DNA from 2 places in the Streptomyces sp. C1-1 genome. Region 1 is predicted to be linked to the other one. Evidence: riboswitches for the same ligand, from Rfam matches in the RefSeq annotation. Region 1 holds a riboswitch; the other holds the start of a gene.

Evidence for each region. Region 1 has a riboswitch for ZMP and ZTP ahead of ACQF4J_RS05670 (bifunctional 5,10-methylenetetrahydrofolate dehydrogenase/5,10-methenyltetrahydrofolate cyclohydrolase). Riboswitches for the same ligand answer to the same signal wherever they lie in the genome.
Region 2: linked by a shared signal. The riboswitch ahead of ACQF4J_RS19200 (glycine hydroxymethyltransferase) and the one ahead of ACQF4J_RS05670 (bifunctional 5,10-methylenetetrahydrofolate dehydrogenase/5,10-methenyltetrahydrofolate cyclohydrolase) in region 1 are both predicted to bind ZMP and ZTP.

Annotation. Positions count from the first base shown of each region.
Region 1 covers NZ_CP189826.1:1,244,971-1,253,633, reverse strand. Annotated here, with positions in the region: gene ACQF4J_RS05675 (CU044_5270 family protein) at 1-657, shown strand, start outside; gene ACQF4J_RS05670 (bifunctional 5,10-methylenetetrahydrofolate dehydrogenase/5,10-methenyltetrahydrofolate cyclohydrolase) at 658-1,506, opposite strand; ZMP/ZTP riboswitch at 1,523-1,606, opposite strand; gene ACQF4J_RS05665 (nuclear transport factor 2 family protein) at 1,685-2,050, opposite strand; gene ACQF4J_RS05660 (hypothetical protein) at 2,223-2,507, shown strand; gene ACQF4J_RS05655 (ABC transporter ATP-binding protein) at 2,568-4,322, opposite strand; gene ACQF4J_RS05650 (S-(hydroxymethyl)mycothiol dehydrogenase) at 4,459-5,544, shown strand; gene ACQF4J_RS05645 (MBL fold metallo-hydrolase) at 5,544-6,173, shown strand; gene ACQF4J_RS05640 (serine hydrolase domain-containing protein) at 6,343-7,542, shown strand; gene ACQF4J_RS05635 (SDR family oxidoreductase) at 7,639-8,553, shown strand; gene ACQF4J_RS05630 (hypothetical protein) at 8,556-8,663, opposite strand, start outside.
Region 2 covers NZ_CP189826.1:4,226,079-4,234,741, reverse strand. Annotated here, with positions in the region: gene pabB (aminodeoxychorismate synthase component I) at 1-514, opposite strand, end outside; gene ACQF4J_RS19215 (antibiotic biosynthesis monooxygenase) at 544-1,122, opposite strand; gene ACQF4J_RS19210 (DMT family transporter) at 1,289-2,110, opposite strand; gene ACQF4J_RS19205 (hypothetical protein) at 2,174-2,311, opposite strand; ZMP/ZTP riboswitch at 2,555-2,659, shown strand; gene ACQF4J_RS19200 (glycine hydroxymethyltransferase) at 2,693-4,141, shown strand; gene ACQF4J_RS19195 (hypothetical protein) at 4,156-4,794, opposite strand; gene trpS (tryptophan--tRNA ligase) at 4,981-5,994, shown strand; gene ACQF4J_RS19185 (2'-5' RNA ligase family protein) at 6,134-6,712, shown strand; gene ACQF4J_RS19180 (decaprenylphospho-beta-D-erythro-pentofuranosid-2-ulose 2-reductase) at 6,730-7,485, opposite strand; gene ACQF4J_RS19175 (FAD-binding oxidoreductase) at 7,497-8,663, opposite strand, start outside.

The sequences.
Region 1 (8,663 bases):
GCCGCCGACGGCTCGCCGAGCCTGCGCAAGGGCACGCACGTGCAGTCGTGGAGCATGGGCATGAGCGAGGACGCGCCCCCGATCACCCTGCCCGAGGAACGCGTCGTGCGGTGGCGGGCGGACGGCAGCCACACCGAGCTCGTCGTCGCGACCGACCCGCGCCACCCGGGCCGGCCCGTCCTCACCGACGGGGGCGGCGCCGCCCGCCCCGTGGCGGACGGCCATGTGATCACCCGGCAGACATACCCGCCGAGCTGGAGCGACGCCCCGCCCGAGTCGCCGCCGCCGCACGACGTCGCCCGGCTGCGCGCCTATCTGCGAGAGGCGGCGTACCTGCGCGCCGCACCCACCACCCCCGAACTCCTCGACGCGGTGGAGCTGTTGCTCGACCACTGGACCCTCGGCGCCCGGGAGAGCGCGGCACTCGCCCGGCTGCTGGCGAACACCGAGGGACTGCGCCCGGCCGGACAGGTGACCGACCGGCTCGGGCGGCGGGGCCAGGCGTACGTCTACCAGGGCCACGGCCTGCGCCGGATGCTGGTGATGGACCCGGTCACCGGCGCCGTACTCGGCCTGGAGAGCGTGTTCGCCCGGGCCGACCCCCGGTACGGCGTCAAGGCCGGTGACGTGATGTCGTACAGCGCCTGGATGCGCTGATCACGCCCCGAGCTGCCGGGCGGCGGCGTCGACGGTCTGCTCCAGCAGCGTGGCGATGGTCATGGGGCCGACGCCGCCCGGCACCGGCGTGATGAGCGAGGCGCGCTCGGCGGCGGAGTCGAAGTCGACGTCGCCGACGTTGCCCGCGTTGTACCCGGCGTCGACGACCACGGCACCCGGCTTGATGTCCTCGCCGCGGATCAGCCGCGGCCGGCCCACCGCGGCCACCACGATGTCCGCCTCCCGGACCACCGCCGACAGCTCGCGCGTGCGGGAGTGGCAGTACGTCACCGTCGCGTCGCGGGCGAGCAGCAGCATGCCGACCGGCTTGCCGAGGATGGCGCTGCGGCCCACGACGACCGCCCGCCGGCCGGCCGGATCGACGTCGTACTCGTCGAGCAGCCGCATGATCCCGCCGGGGGTGCAGGAGACGAACCCCGGCAGGCCGAAGCTCATGGTCGCGAAGGACGCGAAGGTGACGCCGTCGACGTCCTTCTCCGGTGCGATCGCCTCGAACGCGGCCCGCTCGTCGATGTGTTCGCCGACCGGGTGCTGCAGCAGGATGCCGTGCACCGCGGGGTCGTCGGACAGCGCGCGCAGGGTGGCGACGAGTTCCTCGGTGCTCGCGGTGGCCGGCAGAGCCACGTGCCGGGACTCGATGCCGGCCTTGCGGCAGCGGTTCTGCTTCATACGGACGTAGGTGACGGACGCCGGGTCCTCGCCGACCAGCACCGTCGCGAGACAGGGTGCGGCGCCGGTGCGCCCGGTGAGGTCGGCGGCGCGCTTGGCGGTGTCCTCGACGATGCGGCGGGCGAGCGTCGTACCGTCCATGAGCCTGGCCTGGGTCATGATCCACTCCTGGGTGACGGATCGCCCAGGCGCACGGCATCGACTCTGCGTGGCCGCTCCCCGGTGGTGCTCCACCTCAGCGCCAGTCACGGCCCGCCGACAGCCTAACCGAGACCCGTCCGGACACGCCGGGGCCGGGGCCGCGCACGGGCGGGCCCCGGAGCCTCGTCGCCTCCTCCTACTCGTCCCAGGCCTGGATCAGGATCTCCTCGGCGATCTTCCCGTCACGCAACGTGATCATCGACTCGGCGAGGACCCGGGTGCCGTCCGAGTACCGGCAGGACTGGCTGTACGCGGCGTGATCGCCCTGGATGATGCAGTGGTCGACCTTGTGCGTCATGTCCCGGCTGTAGATGTCCTGGAACAGTGCGCCGATCTCTTCGCGCCCGCGCAGGACCCTGGGTTGGCTCGGCTGACTGTTGCGGTCGACGATGCGCACTTGCGCGTCGTCCGCGTAGAGCGACAGAAGATCTGCCGCCGTGTGTCCTTCGACGCCCTTGCGCAGTGTCTCGGCGTTGAAGGTGGAGCTTGCCGCGGTGCCCATGGTGACCTCCTCCGAGGGCCGCGACCCTGTGCGGAGTGGGCCGCGCAGCACCTCACCTTCGAGCCTCCTCCGCCCCGGCAGGCTCGGCAAGCGCAGCGGTCCGATGCGCCTGACGGGTGAGCGGGGGCGGCGCGCCCGTGTCCGGCGGGCGCCCGCGGGCGTTGCGGAAAGCATGATCTCAACACGACGTATCGTCGCCGCCGTTGGTCTCGCCGCGGGCATCACGGGCCTCGCCGTGCCGATGGCGAGCGCGGCCCCCGTGGCTGCTGAGAACCCGGGCCGGATCAGCCCGATGGCCACGCTCGACTCGCTCGCGGTGAGTGACGTGCCGCAGGAGCACGCGGGAGAGATGCCCAGGCCGTCCGTCCAGCTGCAGCGGCTGAACGACCTCAACCAGCTGCACCAGGTCACCGACCTCGCGGCCCCCCTGCTCCCGCTCCTCGGCGCCGTTCACTGAGCCGCTGACCGACCGAGGGCCGCCCGGTCCGGGCGGCCCTCGCTGTGTGTGGGGGCGCCCTCAGCCGGCCGTCGCCAGGAACTGCGTGGCGGCGAGCTCCGCGTAGAGCGGGTCCGCGGCGACGAGTTCGCGATGGGTGCCCACGGCACGCACCCGGCCCGCGTCCATGACGACGATCCGGTCGGCCATCGTCACCGTCGACAGCCGGTGGGCGACGACCAGGACCGTCGTCGTACGGGCGACGTCCGCGACGGTGTCGCGCAGCGCCGCCTCGTTGACCGCGTCCAGCTGTGAGGTGGCCTCGTCGAGCAGCAGCAGCCGGGGACGGCGCAGCAGGGCTCGGGCGATGGCGACCCGCTGGCGCTCACCGCCGGAGAGCCTGGTGCCGCGGTGCCCCACCAGCGTCTCCAAGCCCCGCGGGAGGCGGGCGACCAGGCCGTCGAGGCGGGTCGTCTTCACCACGCGGGCCAGCGCGTCGTCGTCCGCGTCCGGGTTGCCCAGCAGCAGGTTGTCCCGCAGCGAACCGGACAGGACCGGCGCGTCCTGCTCCACATAGCCGATCGCCGACCGCAGCAGGGGCAGCTCCCAGTCGGCGAGCGGGCGGCCGTCCAGGGAGATCGTCCCCGACTCGGGATCGTAGAACCGCTCGATGAGCGAGAAGACCGTCGTCTCGCCCGCGCCGGACGGACCGACGAACGCCGTCATGCCGCGCGAGGGCACCGTGAACGACACTCCGTGATGCACGTACGGCAGATCGTCGGCGTACCGGAAGCGGACGTCGTCGAAGGCGAGGGCGGCCGGTTCCGCGCCGGGAGACGGCAACGCAGCGGGCCGGGCCGGGGGTTCGGAGGGCAGGCTCAGCGCCTCCTGGATGCGGGCCAGGGCGGCGGAGCCCGTCTGGTACTGCGTGATCGCGCCGACCACCTGCTGGATCGGGGACATCAGATAGAAGACGTACAGCAGGAACGCCACCAGCGTGCCCACCTCGATCGCCCCGGTGGCGACCCGCGCCCCGCCCACCGCCAGGACGGTGATGAAGGCGATCTGCATCGCGAGACCGGCCGTGTTGCCCGCGGCCGCCGACCACTTGGCGGCGCGTACGCTCTGCCGCCACGACTCCTCGGCGGCCTCGTGCAGCGTCCGTTCCTCGCGGTGCTCGGCACCGGAGGCCTTCACCGTGCGCAGCGCGCCGAGGATGCGCTCCAGCGACGCCCCCATCACCCCGACCGCGTCCTGCGCCCGCCGGCTGGCCTGGTTGATGCGGGGCACGATCACCCCGAGGACCGTGCCCGCGCCCGCGATCACGGCCAGCGTGACCCCGAGCAGCACGGGGTCGACGAGCCCCATCATCACCACGGTCGCGACGAGCGTGAGCCCGCCGGTGCCGAGGCCGACGAGGGAGTCGGTGGTCACCTCGCGCAGCAGTGTCGTGTCCGAGGTGATGCGCGCCATCAGGTCGCCCGGCTCGCTGCGGTCCACGGCCGTGATCCGCAGCCGCAGCAGATACGACGACAGGGCGCGCCGCGCGCCGAGCACCACCGACTCCGCGGTGCGCCGCAGCACGTACGAACCGAGCCCGCCCAGCGCCGCGTTGGTGATGACGAGCGCGGACATGGCGAGCAACGCACCTGTGATGGCCCGGTCGTGGGACAGGTTGTCGATGAGCCCCTTCGCCACCAGCGGCAGCAGGAGCCCGGTGGCGCCGGTGACCAGCGACAGCAACGCGCCCGTGAGCAGGGCCCACCGATGCGGCCGGACGTAACCGAGGAGCAGCCGCCAGGGGGCCGGTCGGGTCTCGGTGGATGCGATGCTCACGGCTCTCCTCGCGGGAAGGGGGGAGCATTCAGGCTACGTCGGCCGCTTCGCCGGGCGCGGGGCGCCGCCGCCGTTACCGATCAGTCACGTCTAGGGTCGGGAGGACGGACACCGGCATACGGAAGGGTTCAGCACCATGGCGCAGGAAGTACGGGGCGTGATCGCACCGGGCAAGGACGAGCCGGTGCGGGTGGAGACGATCGTCGTGCCCGATCCCGGCCCCGGCGAGGCGGTCGTCAAGATCCAGGCGTGCGGGGTCTGCCACACCGACCTGCACTACAAACAGGGCGGCATCAGCGACGACTTCCCGTTCCTGCTGGGGCACGAAGCGGCGGGTGTCGTGGAGTCGGTGGGGGAGGGGGTCACCGATGTGGCGCCCGGTGACTTCGTGATTCTCAACTGGCGTGCGGTGTGCGGGCAGTGCCGGGCCTGCCTGCGCGGACGGCCCTGGTACTGCTTCAACACCCACAACGCCAAGCAGAAGATGACGCTGACCGACGGCACCGAGCTGTCGCCGGCGCTGGGCATCGGGGCGTTCGCGGAGAAGACCCTGGTCGCCGCCGGGCAGTGCACCAAGGTGGATCCGTCGGTCTCCGCGCAGGTGGCCGGCCTGCTGGGCTGCGGTGTGATGGCGGGCATCGGGGCGGCGATCAACACGGGCAACGTCGGCCGTGGCGACTCGGTCGCCGTGATCGGCTGCGGTGGTGTCGGCGACGCGGCGATCGCCGGTTCGCGGCTGGCGGGCGCGGCGAGGATCATCGCCGTGGACATCGACGACCGCAAGCTGGCCACCGCGAAGCAGCTGGGCGCCACCCACACGGTCAACTCCAAGGAGAACGACGCGGTCGAGGCGATCCGCGAGCTGACCGGCGGTTTCGGCGCGGACGTCGTGATCGAGGCGGTCGGGCGCCCGGAGACGTACAAGCAGGCCTTCTACGCCCGTGACCTCGCCGGGACCGTGGTGCTGGTCGGTGTGCCCACCCCGGAGATGAAACTGGAACTGCCGCTCCTCGACGTCTTCGGCCGCGGTGGGTCGCTGAAGTCCTCCTGGTACGGCGACTGCCTGCCCTCCCGCGACTTCCCCATGCTGATCGACCTGCATCTGCAAGGACGGCTGCCGCTGGACGCGTTCGTCACCGAGACGATCGCCCTCGACGAGGTGGAGAAGGCGTTCGAGCGCATGCACCACGGCGACGTCCTGCGCTCGGTGGTGGTGCTGTGATGGCCGCCCGCATCGAACGCCTCGTCACCTCCGGGCAGTTCAGCCTCGACGGCGGCACCTGGGACGTCGACAACAACGTGTGGATCGTCGGCGACGACCACGAGGTCGTCGTCATCGACGCCGCCCACGACGCCGACGGCATCCTCGCCGCGGTGGGCGAGCGGCGGCTGACGGCGATCGTGTGCACCCACGCCCACAACGACCACATCGACGCCGCGCCCGAACTCGCCGACCGCACCGGCGCCACCATCTGGCTGCACCCCGACGACCTGCCCCTGTGGAAGCAGACCCACCCCCACCGCGACCCCGACGCGCATCTCGTCGACGGTCAGGTCATCGAGGCCGCCGGAGCCGACCTCACCGTGCTGCACACCCCCGGACACGCGCCCGGCGCCGTCTGCCTGCACGATCCCGGCCTGGGCGTCGTCTTCACCGGGGACACCCTCTTCCAGGGCGGTCCCGGCGCCACCGGCCGCTCCTACTCCCACTTCCCGACGATCATCGACTCCATCCGCGACCGCCTGCTCACCCTGCCGCCCGAGACCAGGGTCCTCACCGGCCACGGCGACCCGACCACGATCGGCGCCGAGGCACCGCACCTGCAGGAGTGGATCGCCCGGGGCCACTGAGCGTGTCCGCCGACGCCCGGAGCGACGGCGAACCCCCGTCCGCAGGGTCGCCCCCGTGCGCGGCTCCGAACGAGTGGACTCGCCGGTATGCCCTGCGAAGGGCGCCTTCGCCCACCGGCCGCCGATGGTGATGTTGCCGTCCCGGCCCGTGACTGGAAGGCGCCCCCGCATGCGACGTACCCCCCACCGCCGGCTGCTCGCGGCGACACTGTTCGTGGCGTCACTGCTGGTCCCGACGGCGGTGACGCCGGCCACCGCCGTCCCGGCCGCGGCTGCCCACCCGTCCGGTCGGCACCACCGTCCGCCGGGCGGCCTCGGGCCCGGCGTGACCGCACGGCTGGACAGGACGATCGAGGACGTCCGCCGGCAGGCGGGCATCCCCGGAGCCGTCGTCGGACTGTGGATCCCCGGCAAGGGGTGCTACGTCCGCGCGAGCGGTGTCGCCGACACGTCGACCGGCAGACCGATGACCCCCGACGTCTACGAACGGATCGGCAGCGAGACCAAGACCTTCACGGCCACCGCGCTGCTGGAGCTCGTGGACGACCACCGCGTCCGGCTGGACGACCCGATCTCCCGTTACGTCCACGGCGTGCCGGACGGCGGCCGGATCACCCTGCGGCACCTCGCCGAGATGCGCAGCGGCCTGTTCCCTTACAGCTCCGATCCGGACTTCGTCCAAGACCTGCTGAGCGACCCGGAGCGCTCCTTCACACCCCGGCAACTGCTCGCATACGCCTTCCGGCACAAGAACACCTTCGCGCCGGGCGAACAGTTCCAGTACTCCAACACCAACTTCGTCCTGCTGGGTCTGGTGGTGGAGAAGGTCACCGGTCAGCGGCTCGCGGACTTCATCGACGCGAGGATCCTGCGGCCGGCCCGGCTGCGTCACACGCTGCTGCCGCAGGGGACGGAATTCCCCCGGCCGCATCCGCACGGCTACACGAACCAGACACTGAGCGGCGCGGTCGCCGACGCCACCCACTGGAATCCCAGCTGGGCGTGGGCGGCCGGGGCGATGATCTCCGACCTGCACGATCTGCGCCGCTGGGCGGAGATCGTCGCCACCGGACGACTCCTCAGCCCCGGCACCCAGGCGCAGCGGCTCAGGATGCTGCCGACCGGAGTTACCGGGCTCAGCTACGGCCTCGGCCTCTTCGACGCCAACGGGTGGATCGGCCACAACGGCTCCATCCCCGGCTACGAGACCGTGACCGTGTACCTGCCCTCGCGGCGGGCCACCCTCGTCATCATGATCAACACGGACTCCACCGTCCAGGGCCAGGAACCCTCCACCCTCCTCGCCCGGGCGGTCACGGGAATCGTCACCCCGGACCACGTCTACGACGGCGCGGTCGCCCCGCGCTGAGGGAGCGCGCGTCGGCGGGAAAAGGCGACAGAAGATGTCCGGCTTCCACGGCACCCTCGACAGTGACAGACAACCGAGGCCGACGGGAGGCCGGACATGTCCGTACCGCTGAACGGCAAGGTGGCGCTGGTCGCCGGGGCGACGCGGGGAGCGGGCCGCGGGATCGCGGTGGAACTCGGCGCGGCGGGCGCGACCGTCTACGTCACCGGACGCAGCACCCGCGCACGACGCTCCGAGTACGACCGCCCCGAGACCGTCGAGGACACCGCCGACCTGGTCACCGAGGCCGGTGGCCACGGCATCGCCGTACCCACCGACCACCTCGACCCCGCCCAGGTCCGTGCCCTCGTCGACCGGATCGCCGGGGAGCGGGACCGGCTCGACGTCCTCGTCAACGACATCTGGGGCGGCGAGACCCTCTTCGAGTGGGACGCGCCGGTGTGGGAGCACGACCTCGACAAGGGCCTGAGGCTGCTGCGGCTCGCGGTCGAGACGCACGCGATCACCAGCCACCACGCCCTGCCCCTGCTGCTGCGCCGGCCCGGCGGGCTGGTCGTGGAGGTCACCGACGGCACCGCCGAGTACAACCGCGACACCTACCGGGTCTCCTTCTTCTACGACCTCGCCAAGGCGTCCGTCCTGCGCATGGCCTTCGCCCTCGGCCACGAACTCGGACCGCGCGGCGCGACCGCCCTCGCGCTGACACCCGGCTGGATGCGGTCGGAGATCATGCTCGACCACTTCGGCGTCCGCGAGCACAACTGGCGCGACGCCCTCACCGACGTCCCGCACTTCGCGATCTCGGAGACCCCGCGCTACGTGGGCCGCGCCGTCGCCGCGCTGGCCGCCGACCCCGACGTCTCCCGCTGGAACGGCGCGTCCCTCTCCAGCGGCGGACTCGCGCAGGTCTACGGATTCACCGACCTCGACGGCAGCCGGCCGGACGCCTGGCGCTATCTCGTCGACGTGCAGGACGCGGGCAAGCCGGCGGACACGACGGGCTACCGCTGAGATCAGGTGTGCGGAACGGGTGGCAGCGGCCAGCGCGCGGAGTGACCGGGCGGCAGCGCGAGATCCCGTCGTACCGCCGCGTAGTACGCCTGCCGTCCGGCCCGTTGCCG
Region 2 (8,663 bases), 3.0 Mb from region 1:
ACTGCACTCCCCACAGGGGCCGGGTGCGGTGCCGCAGGCCCATCAGCACACCGTCCTCGGACCACGCGGTGGCCTCGAGCGTCTCCGGGAGCGGCTCCCGCACGGCCAGCGAGTGGTAGCGGACGGCGGTGAAGTCCTGCGGCAGTCCCTCGAACAGGTCCCGTCCGTCGTGCCTGACCCTGGACAGATGCCCGTGCCGGGGCTGCGGCGCGGGCGCCACCACGCCCTGTTCCCCGAGGGCGATGCCCTGGTGCCCCAGGCAGACGCCGAGCACGGGGACGGCCGACTCGGCGAGCGCGGCGGCGCTGAACCCGAAGTCGCGCGGCTCGGCCGGGTGCCCGGGACCCGGCGACACCACGACGTTGTCGAATTCCGCGAGGTGGGCGGCCAGATCCGGAATCGAGTCGGTGGCGTCGTTCAGGACCACAACCGGTTCCTCGCCGTTGACCTCGGCGATCAGCTGGAACAGGTTGTAGGTGTACGAGTCGTAATTGTCGATGAGCAGGGTCTTCACCCGCCCACCTCCCTTGGTTCGGTCCGGACCTATGCGGTCCGTCTTTTGTGCCGTCCGCGCAATGCCTGGAGCGGTGGATACAGCCATTTCTTGAAGAAGCGCTGCAGCCGGGGCATCAGAATCCAGGTGACAAGAGCCGTGACACAAAGGCACAGCAGCAGTGTGCGGACAAGCGGATTGAGCCCGCCGAGATAAGGAATGACGAGCAGATTGAACAGGAGCACCGGCGGAAAAACCGCGCTCATGTTGATGAACCACAGTTTCCATTTCGGCGGCGGTGCCGGCGCCTTCGGCAGGGGGGTCTGGGAGTCGAACCACACCTTGGAACCGCGGACGCTCCTGCGTTCCGCCTGCCGGGCGAAGCCGGCGGTGCGGACGTCCCACTCGGCACGCTCGCCCGAGTCCTCCCAGGCCCGGGCCGTGCCCTCGCTGGCGAAGCGATAGACGACATGCCACTCCGCCTCTCGGTCGACAAGGACGCCACCCCCCAGGAAGCCCGGCTGTCGCGCGCTCGCGGCGAGCATCGCCCACCCCCACGAGTGGAAGTCGGACTCACGGCCCGGCGCCACCCGATAGGCCAAGGTGACGGTGACGGGATTACTGGTCACGCCGTCCAGTACGGGCGATCTCCATAGCTCGTTCAAATCTTCAACGAGATCTTTTCGGCTGCCCGTATCGATGTCCGTGTCGTCGGCCGTATCGATGTCCGTATCGATGTCCGTATCGTGACTTTTTATCGGCCTTGCAAATAAGCGGCCGTGTTCTGCCTTTTTCTCACGCCGTCTCGGTCGGCGCCTCGCCGAACCGCGCGAGCGCCAGTGCGGCCACCACCGCCACGGCGAACCCCAGCACCGCCAGCCAGGTCAGCCCCTCCCGGGTGCGGTCGCCGAGCCAGACCACGCCCACCGCCGCCGGCCAGATGGTCTCGCCGATGACCATCCCGGCGGTGGTCGTGGTCACCGAGCCGCGCTGTAGCGCGGAGGTGAGCAGCAGGAAGGCGGCGCCCCCACCGATCAGCAGGGCGTACGTCGCCGGATTGCCGAGCAGCTCCAGCGGCGCGAGCGAGTCGATCAGCCGCACCGACACCTCGACCACCCCGAACCCGAACCCGGCCCCCAGTCCCAGCACCAGATCCCGTCCGCGCCCCGACCACCGTCCGCCCACCAGCCCGAGCGCCAGCACCGCCACCGCGATCACGAGCATCGCCCACTTCAGGGCCATGGAGCCCTGACGGTCACCCTCCGTGCCCGATGCCAGGCCCAGCATCGCCAGCCCGGCGCACACCGTGCCGACCGCACCCCACTCCAGCCCGCTCAGCCGCACGTGCAGCAGCTTGGCCGCGACCACCCCCGTCACCGCCAGGCTCGACGCGAGGGCCGCCGCCACCGCGTAGATGGGGATGGACCCCAGGGCCGCGATCTGCAGCAGGAAACCCAGCCCGTCCAGCGCCAGCCCGGCCAGATACCGCCACTGCCGCAACGCCCGCAGCAGCAGCGCCGCCTCCCCGCCACCACCATCGGTCGCCTCCCGCGCGGCGACCGCCTGCAACACCGTGGCCGTACCGAAGCAGACCGCCGCCCCCAGGGCGCACACCATTCCAAAGAGCACGAAGGGACTCTAGAGGGAGGGCCACTGGAGGCGCTCTGCTCGGCCCTCCGGTCAGGAAGACCTGCGCGGGACTTCTGCGAGGATGTCGTCGATGCGGCCGTTGCTCCGCTCGTAGCCCTCACCGCCGTCTTCGAGCAGCATGATCGCTCGTATCTGCTGCGGGGTGAGACCACGGTCGTGCAGCTCCAACACCTGCTCCCGCCATGCGATCGCGGCGTTGGCCCCCTCTACGGCGTCGTGCGCCTCGGAGGCCCTTCGGGCGAGCTTCTCGGCATGCCGCAGAGTCCGGTCTGCCTTCCTGAGCGAGACGACGGGATCAGTGTCCCGGCCCGGCAACAGGGCGCGTGCTCGGCAACCGGAAGCAGATCCATCACACCGCCGCTCGCATGATGGACGGCCTCCCTGCGCAGCAGGGCATCCCCGGTAGGGTGATGCGAGGGCCGTGACTGGCGCGCTGGTTCCGCCAGGGACCGAGGATGGGACCGACCATCGGGGAGCGGCCCGAGTCAGTGAGTGCCGTGCGCCTGGGCCGTACCGTGAACGCTGAAAGCCGACGTCCGGAGGTCCCTCATGTCAGCCGACTCCCTTTCCCCCGAGTCCACCGCCTTCCGTGCCGCCCTCGACGTGATCCGAGCCGTCGAGCCGCGCGTGGCCGACGCCATCGGCCAGGAGGTCGCCGACCAGCGCGAGATGCTCAAGCTGATCGCCTCCGAGAACTACGCCTCCCCGGCCACCCTGCTGGCGATGGGCAACTGGTTCAGCGACAAGTACGCCGAGGGCACCGTCGGCCGCCGCTTCTACGCCGGCTGCCGCAACGTCGACACCGTCGAGTCGCTGGCCGCCGAGCACGCCCGCGAGCTGTTCGGCGCCCGGCACGCCTACGTCCAGCCGCACTCCGGCATCGACGCCAACCTGGTCGCCTTCTGGGCCGTCCTCGCCGACCGCGTCGAGGCGCCCTTCCTGGAGAAGACCGGCGTCCGCCAGGTCAACGACCTCTCCGAGGCCGACTGGGCCGAGCTGCGCCAGGCCTTCGGCAACCAGCGCATGCTCGGCATGTCCCTGGACGCCGGCGGCCACCTCACCCACGGCTTCCGCCCCAACATCTCCGGCAAGATGTTCGACCAGCGCTCGTACGGCACCGACCCGGCCACCGGCCTGATCGACTACGAGGCGCTGCGCACGTCCGCCCGCGAGTTCAAGCCGCTGATCATCGTCGCGGGCTACTCGGCCTACCCCCGCCTGGTGAACTTCCGGATCATGCGCGAGATCGCCGACGAGGTCGGCGCGACGCTGATGGTCGACATGGCGCACTTCGCGGGCCTCGTCGCCGGCAAGGTCCTCACCGGCGACTTCGACCCGGTCCCGCACGCCCAGATCGTCACCACCACCACCCACAAGTCGCTGCGCGGCCCGCGCGGCGGCATGGTCCTGTGCGACGACTCCCTCAAGGACCAGGTCGACCGCGGCTGCCCGATGGTCCTCGGCGGCCCGCTCCCGCACGTCATGGCCGCCAAGGCCGTCGCCCTCGCCGAGGCCCGGCAGCCCGCCTTCCAGGACTACGCCCAGCGCATCGTCGACAACTCCCGCGCACTGGCCGAGGGCCTGATGCGCCGGGGCGCGACCCTGGTGACCGGCGGCACCGACAACCACCTCAACCTGATCGACGTCGCCACCTCCTACGGCCTCACCGGCCGCCAGGCCGAGGCCGCGCTCCTCGACTCCGGCATCGTCACCAACCGCAACGCCATCCCGGCCGACCCGAACGGCGCCTGGTACACCTCCGGCATCCGCATCGGCACCCCCGCGCTGACCACCCGCGGTCTGGGCACGGCCGAGATGGACGAGGTCGCGGGACTGATCGACCGCGTTCTGACCACCGCCGAGCCGGGCACCACCAAGTCCGGCGCTCCCTCCAAGGCCTCCCACGTCCTGGACGAGAAGGTGTCCGAGGAGATCGCCCAGCGCGCCACGGACCTGGTGGCCGGCTTCCCGCTGTACCCGGAGATCGACCTCGGCTGACGCCCCGGCGGCCCTCAGAGGTCGATCAGCTCCTGTCGTGGCTCGTCCCGCGGCGGTCCGGCACCGTGCCGGGCCGCCGCGCGGCGTATCAGCAGCATGCCGCCGACGCCGGCCACGAGCCCTGCACCCAGCCCGGAGACCGCCCACCGGATTCCGTCCCGGCCGCCGTCCCCGCCCGTGACCCGCCGCCCGGAAAACCCCTCGCCCAGCACCTTCTCCCGCTCCAGCTCCGCGAACACCGAACGCGGCGCCCGATGCCAGCGGATGTCGTCGTCCCGCACCTCGGGCGCGGGATCGCTGCGGACCCAGGGCGTGCCGTCGGCCGCCACGAACAGCTGGTCCTGCCGCTCCACGGCCACGTCGCCGCCCGGCGCCCGGTCGGTCCTGGGCCAGCCCCCGACGCCGCTCAGCCCCCAGACCACGGTGAGGTCCACCGGCGGATACCGGCCCTCGGCCCAGGCATCCGGCACCCGTTCCGTGCCCGTGTACGTCGGCGTCAGCAGCCGTCGCAGACACGCGAAGGCGGCCTCACCCGACCGGAACACGGCCGTCCGCCCCGTACCGCCCGCGACGACCATCGCCACGTCGGGGACGTCCCGGTCACCGGCCCCCGCACCGCCCGCGTGGGCCGTCGGAGCGCCGCAGATCGTCATGACCGCCACCGTCGACACGACGGCCCCGCACCGGCCCGCCGTCCGTCTGCCCAGCCGCCGCATCGGCCGCCCCCCTCGCTGCTCCGCCGCCCGTCCCCACCTTGTTACACCGCCGGGCACGGATCGGTGCCCACATGTTTCCGACCGGTTCCGGATCCACCCCCGGCACCTGAGAGAATGGTGAGCATGGCCTCTGATCGACCCCGCGTGCTCTCCGGCATCCAGCCCACCGCCGGCTCGTTCCACCTCGGCAACTACCTCGGCGCCGTGCGCCAGTGGGTGGCCCTGCAGGAGAGCCACGACGCGTTCTACATGGTCGTCGACCTGCACGCGATCACGATCCCGCAGGACCCGGCGGAGCTGCGGGCCAACACCCGGCTCGCCGCCGCCCAGCTCCTCGCGGCCGGCCTCGACCCGGACCGCTGCACCCTGTTCGTGCAGAGCCACGTCCCTGAGCACGCCCAGCTCGCCTGGGTCATGAACTGCCTCACCGGCTTCGGCGAGGCCTCCCGCATGACCCAGTTCAAGGACAAGTCCGCCAAGCAGGGCGCCGACCGGGCGAGCGTCGGCCTGTTCACGTACCCGGTCCTCCAGGTCGCCGACATCCTGCTGTACCAGGCCCACGAGGTCCCGGTCGGCGAGGACCAGCGCCAGCACGTCGAGCTGACCCGGGACCTCGCCACGCGGTTCAACGGCCGCTTCGGCGAGACCTTCACGATCCCGAAGCCGTACATCCTCAAGGAGACGGCGAAGATCTACGACCTGCAGGACCCGTCGATCAAGATGAGCAAGTCGGCGTCCACGCCGAAGGGCCTCATCAACCTCCTCGACGACCCCAAGGCCACCGCCAAGAAGGTCAAGAGCGCCGTCACCGACACCGACACCGTCATCCGCTACGACGCGGAGAACAAGCCGGGCGTCAGCAACCTGCTCACCATCTACTCCACCCTCACCGGCAAGACGATCGCCGAGCTGGAGGCGGAGTACGAGGGCAAGATGTACGGCGCGCTCAAGACGGACCTCGCCGAGGTCATGGTCGAGTTCGTGACGCCCTTCCGGGAGCGCACCCAGCAGTACCTGGACGACTCGGAGACGCTGGACTCGATCCTGGCCAAGGGTGCGGAGAAGGCGCGCGCCGTCGCCGCCGAGACCCTCGCCCAGGCGTACGACAGGGTGGGCTTCCTGCCCGCCAAGCACTGACGTACACCGCCGAACACACGTACCACCGGGCAGAGCGCTGCACATCACTACGGTTGCGCCTGCCCGCGGCACAGCCGTGGCCGTACAGTCGAAGCCGACGGCTGACAGACCGACCCTTCACACGACGACAGGAGACGACGTGGGGACCGTAACGATCGGAGTGTCGATCGCGGTCCCGGAGCCACACGGCAGCCAGCTGCAGCAGCTGCGCGCGGGCTTCGGCGACGCCGCTGCTCACGGCATCCCCACGCATGTCACCCTGCTGCCGCCGACCGAGGTCGACGGCGGTGACCTGGCGGCCGTGGAGGCGCATCTGGCCGAGGTCGCCGCGAGCGGCCGCCCGTTCCCGATGCGCCTGTCCGGCACCGGCACCTTCCGGCCCCTGTCCCCGGTCGTCTACGTCCGGGTCGTCGAGGGCGCCGAGGCCTGCACCTGGCTGCAGAAGCAGGTCCGGGACGCCTCCGGTCCCGTGCCGCGCGAGCTGCAGTTCCCGTACCACCCGCATGTCACCGTCGCGCACGGCATCGACGACGAGGCGATGGACCGCGCCTTCGAGGAGCTCGCCGGCTACGAGGCCGACTGGCCGTGCACGGGGTTCGCCCTGTACGAGCAGGGCGCGGACGGCGTGTGGCGCAAGCTGCGGGAGTTCGCCTTCGGCGGCACCGTCGTGCCGCCGCAGGCCGGCCACGTCGAACGCGGCACCATCGGCAGCCGTTAGCCACCGGCGGTCGGCGGTCAGAGGGCCAGCCGTCGGAACAGCCCGCGCGGGACGTGCCGCAGGGCCGCCATCACCACGCGCAGCGTGCCCGGTACCCACACCGTCTCCGAGCGCCGCCGCAGGCCGAGTTCGATGGCCGTCGCCACGTGCTCCGGCGTCGTCGCGAGCGGGGTCTCGGGCAGTCCCGCGGTCATCTTCGAACGCACGAACCCGGGGCGTACGACCATGACGTGCACGCCGGTGCCGTGCAGCGCGTCGCCCAGGCCCTGCGCGAAGGCGTCCAGACCGGCCTTGCTGGAGCCGTAGATGAAGTTGCTGCGGCGGGCCCGCTCGCCGGCCACGGAGGACAGCACCACCAGGGAGCCGTGCCCCTGGGCCTGCAGCGCGCGGGCACTCACCAGTCCCGCCGAGACGGCGCCCGTGTAGTTGGTCTGCGCGACCCGTACCGCCGAGGCCGCGTCGCGCTCGTCGTTGGCCTGGTCGCCGAGGACGCCGAAGGCGAGCAGCACCACGTCGACGTCTCCTTCCGCGAAGACCTTGCCGAGCACCGTCTCGTGCGAGTCGGGCTCGAGTGCGTCGAAGGCGACGGTGTGCACCTCGGGCCCCAGCGCGCGCAGTTCGGCGGCGGCCGTCTCCAGAGCGGGGGAGGGGCGTCCGGCGAGCCACACCACGCGCGTGCGGCGCGCGATCAGCCGGCGGGCGGTGGCGAGCGCGATCTCGGACGTACCGCCGAGGACGAGCAGGGACTGGGGCAGACCGAAGGCGTCCTTCACGACAGCAGCTCCTAGAGGGCGAGACGGCGGGACAGGTCCGACACGAACACGCCGCGCGGGTCGACTTCCGCGCGCAGCGCCCGGAAGTCGTCGAGGCGCGGGTACATCGCGGCGAGGAGTTCGGGGCGCAGACGGGAGTCCTTGGCGAGGTAGACGCGACCGCCGGCGGCCGCGACCTCCTCGTCGAGCCGGTCCAGGAAACGGCCGAGACCGGGCAGGGCGGCCGGGATGTCGAGGGCCAGCGTCCAGCCGGGCAGCGGGAAGGAGAGCCAGCCCGGGTCGGACCGGCCGAACCGCTTGAGGACGGCCAGGAAGGACGGGCAGCGCCGGTCGGCGATCCGGCGCACGATCCGGCGCAGGGTGTCCTCCTGGCCGTGTCCGACGACGAACTGGTACTGCACGAAGCCGCCGCGGCCGTAGACGCGGTTCCAGTGCGGGACGCCGTCGAGGGGGTGGAAGAACGCGGAGATCCGCTGCAGTTCGCCGGTACGCGCGCGTGGCGCCTTCCGGTACCAGAGCTCGTTGAACAGGCCCACGGTGGTGCGGCTGAGCAGCCCCTCGGGGAGGAAGGCGGGTGCGGGCGGGAACCGCGGGGTGCGGAAGTCCAGCGCCTTCGCCCGCGCGCGTGCCGGCAGCGCGTCGAACGGGGCGTGATCGCCGCGGGTCAGGACCGCGCGGCCCGTCGCGGCGCCGCGGGCCAGCAGGTCGATCCAGGCGACCGAGTAGCGGTAGCGGTCGTCGGTGTCCGTCAGACGTGCCATCAGGTCGTCCAGGTCGCTCGCCCGCTCGGTGTCGACCGACATCAGGGAGGTCTCGACGGGCAGCAGACCGAGGGTGGCGGTCAGGATCACGCCGGTCAGTCCCATGCCGCCCGCGGTCGCGTCGAACAGCGGGGTGCCGCGGCCCACCGTGCGGATCTCGCCGTCGGCGGTGAGGAGTTCGAACGACAGGACGTGCCGGGAGAACGTGCCGGACACGTGGTGGTTCTTGCCGTGGATGTCCGCCCCGATCGCGCCGCCGACCGTCACCTGCCGGGTGCCGGGCGTCACCGGGACGAACCAGCCCAGCGGCAGCAGCACCTCCATCAGGCGGTGCAGGGACACGCCCGCGCCGCACAGCACGGTGCCTTCGTCGGCGTCGATCGCGTGGATCCGGTCCAGGCCCGTCATGTCGAACAC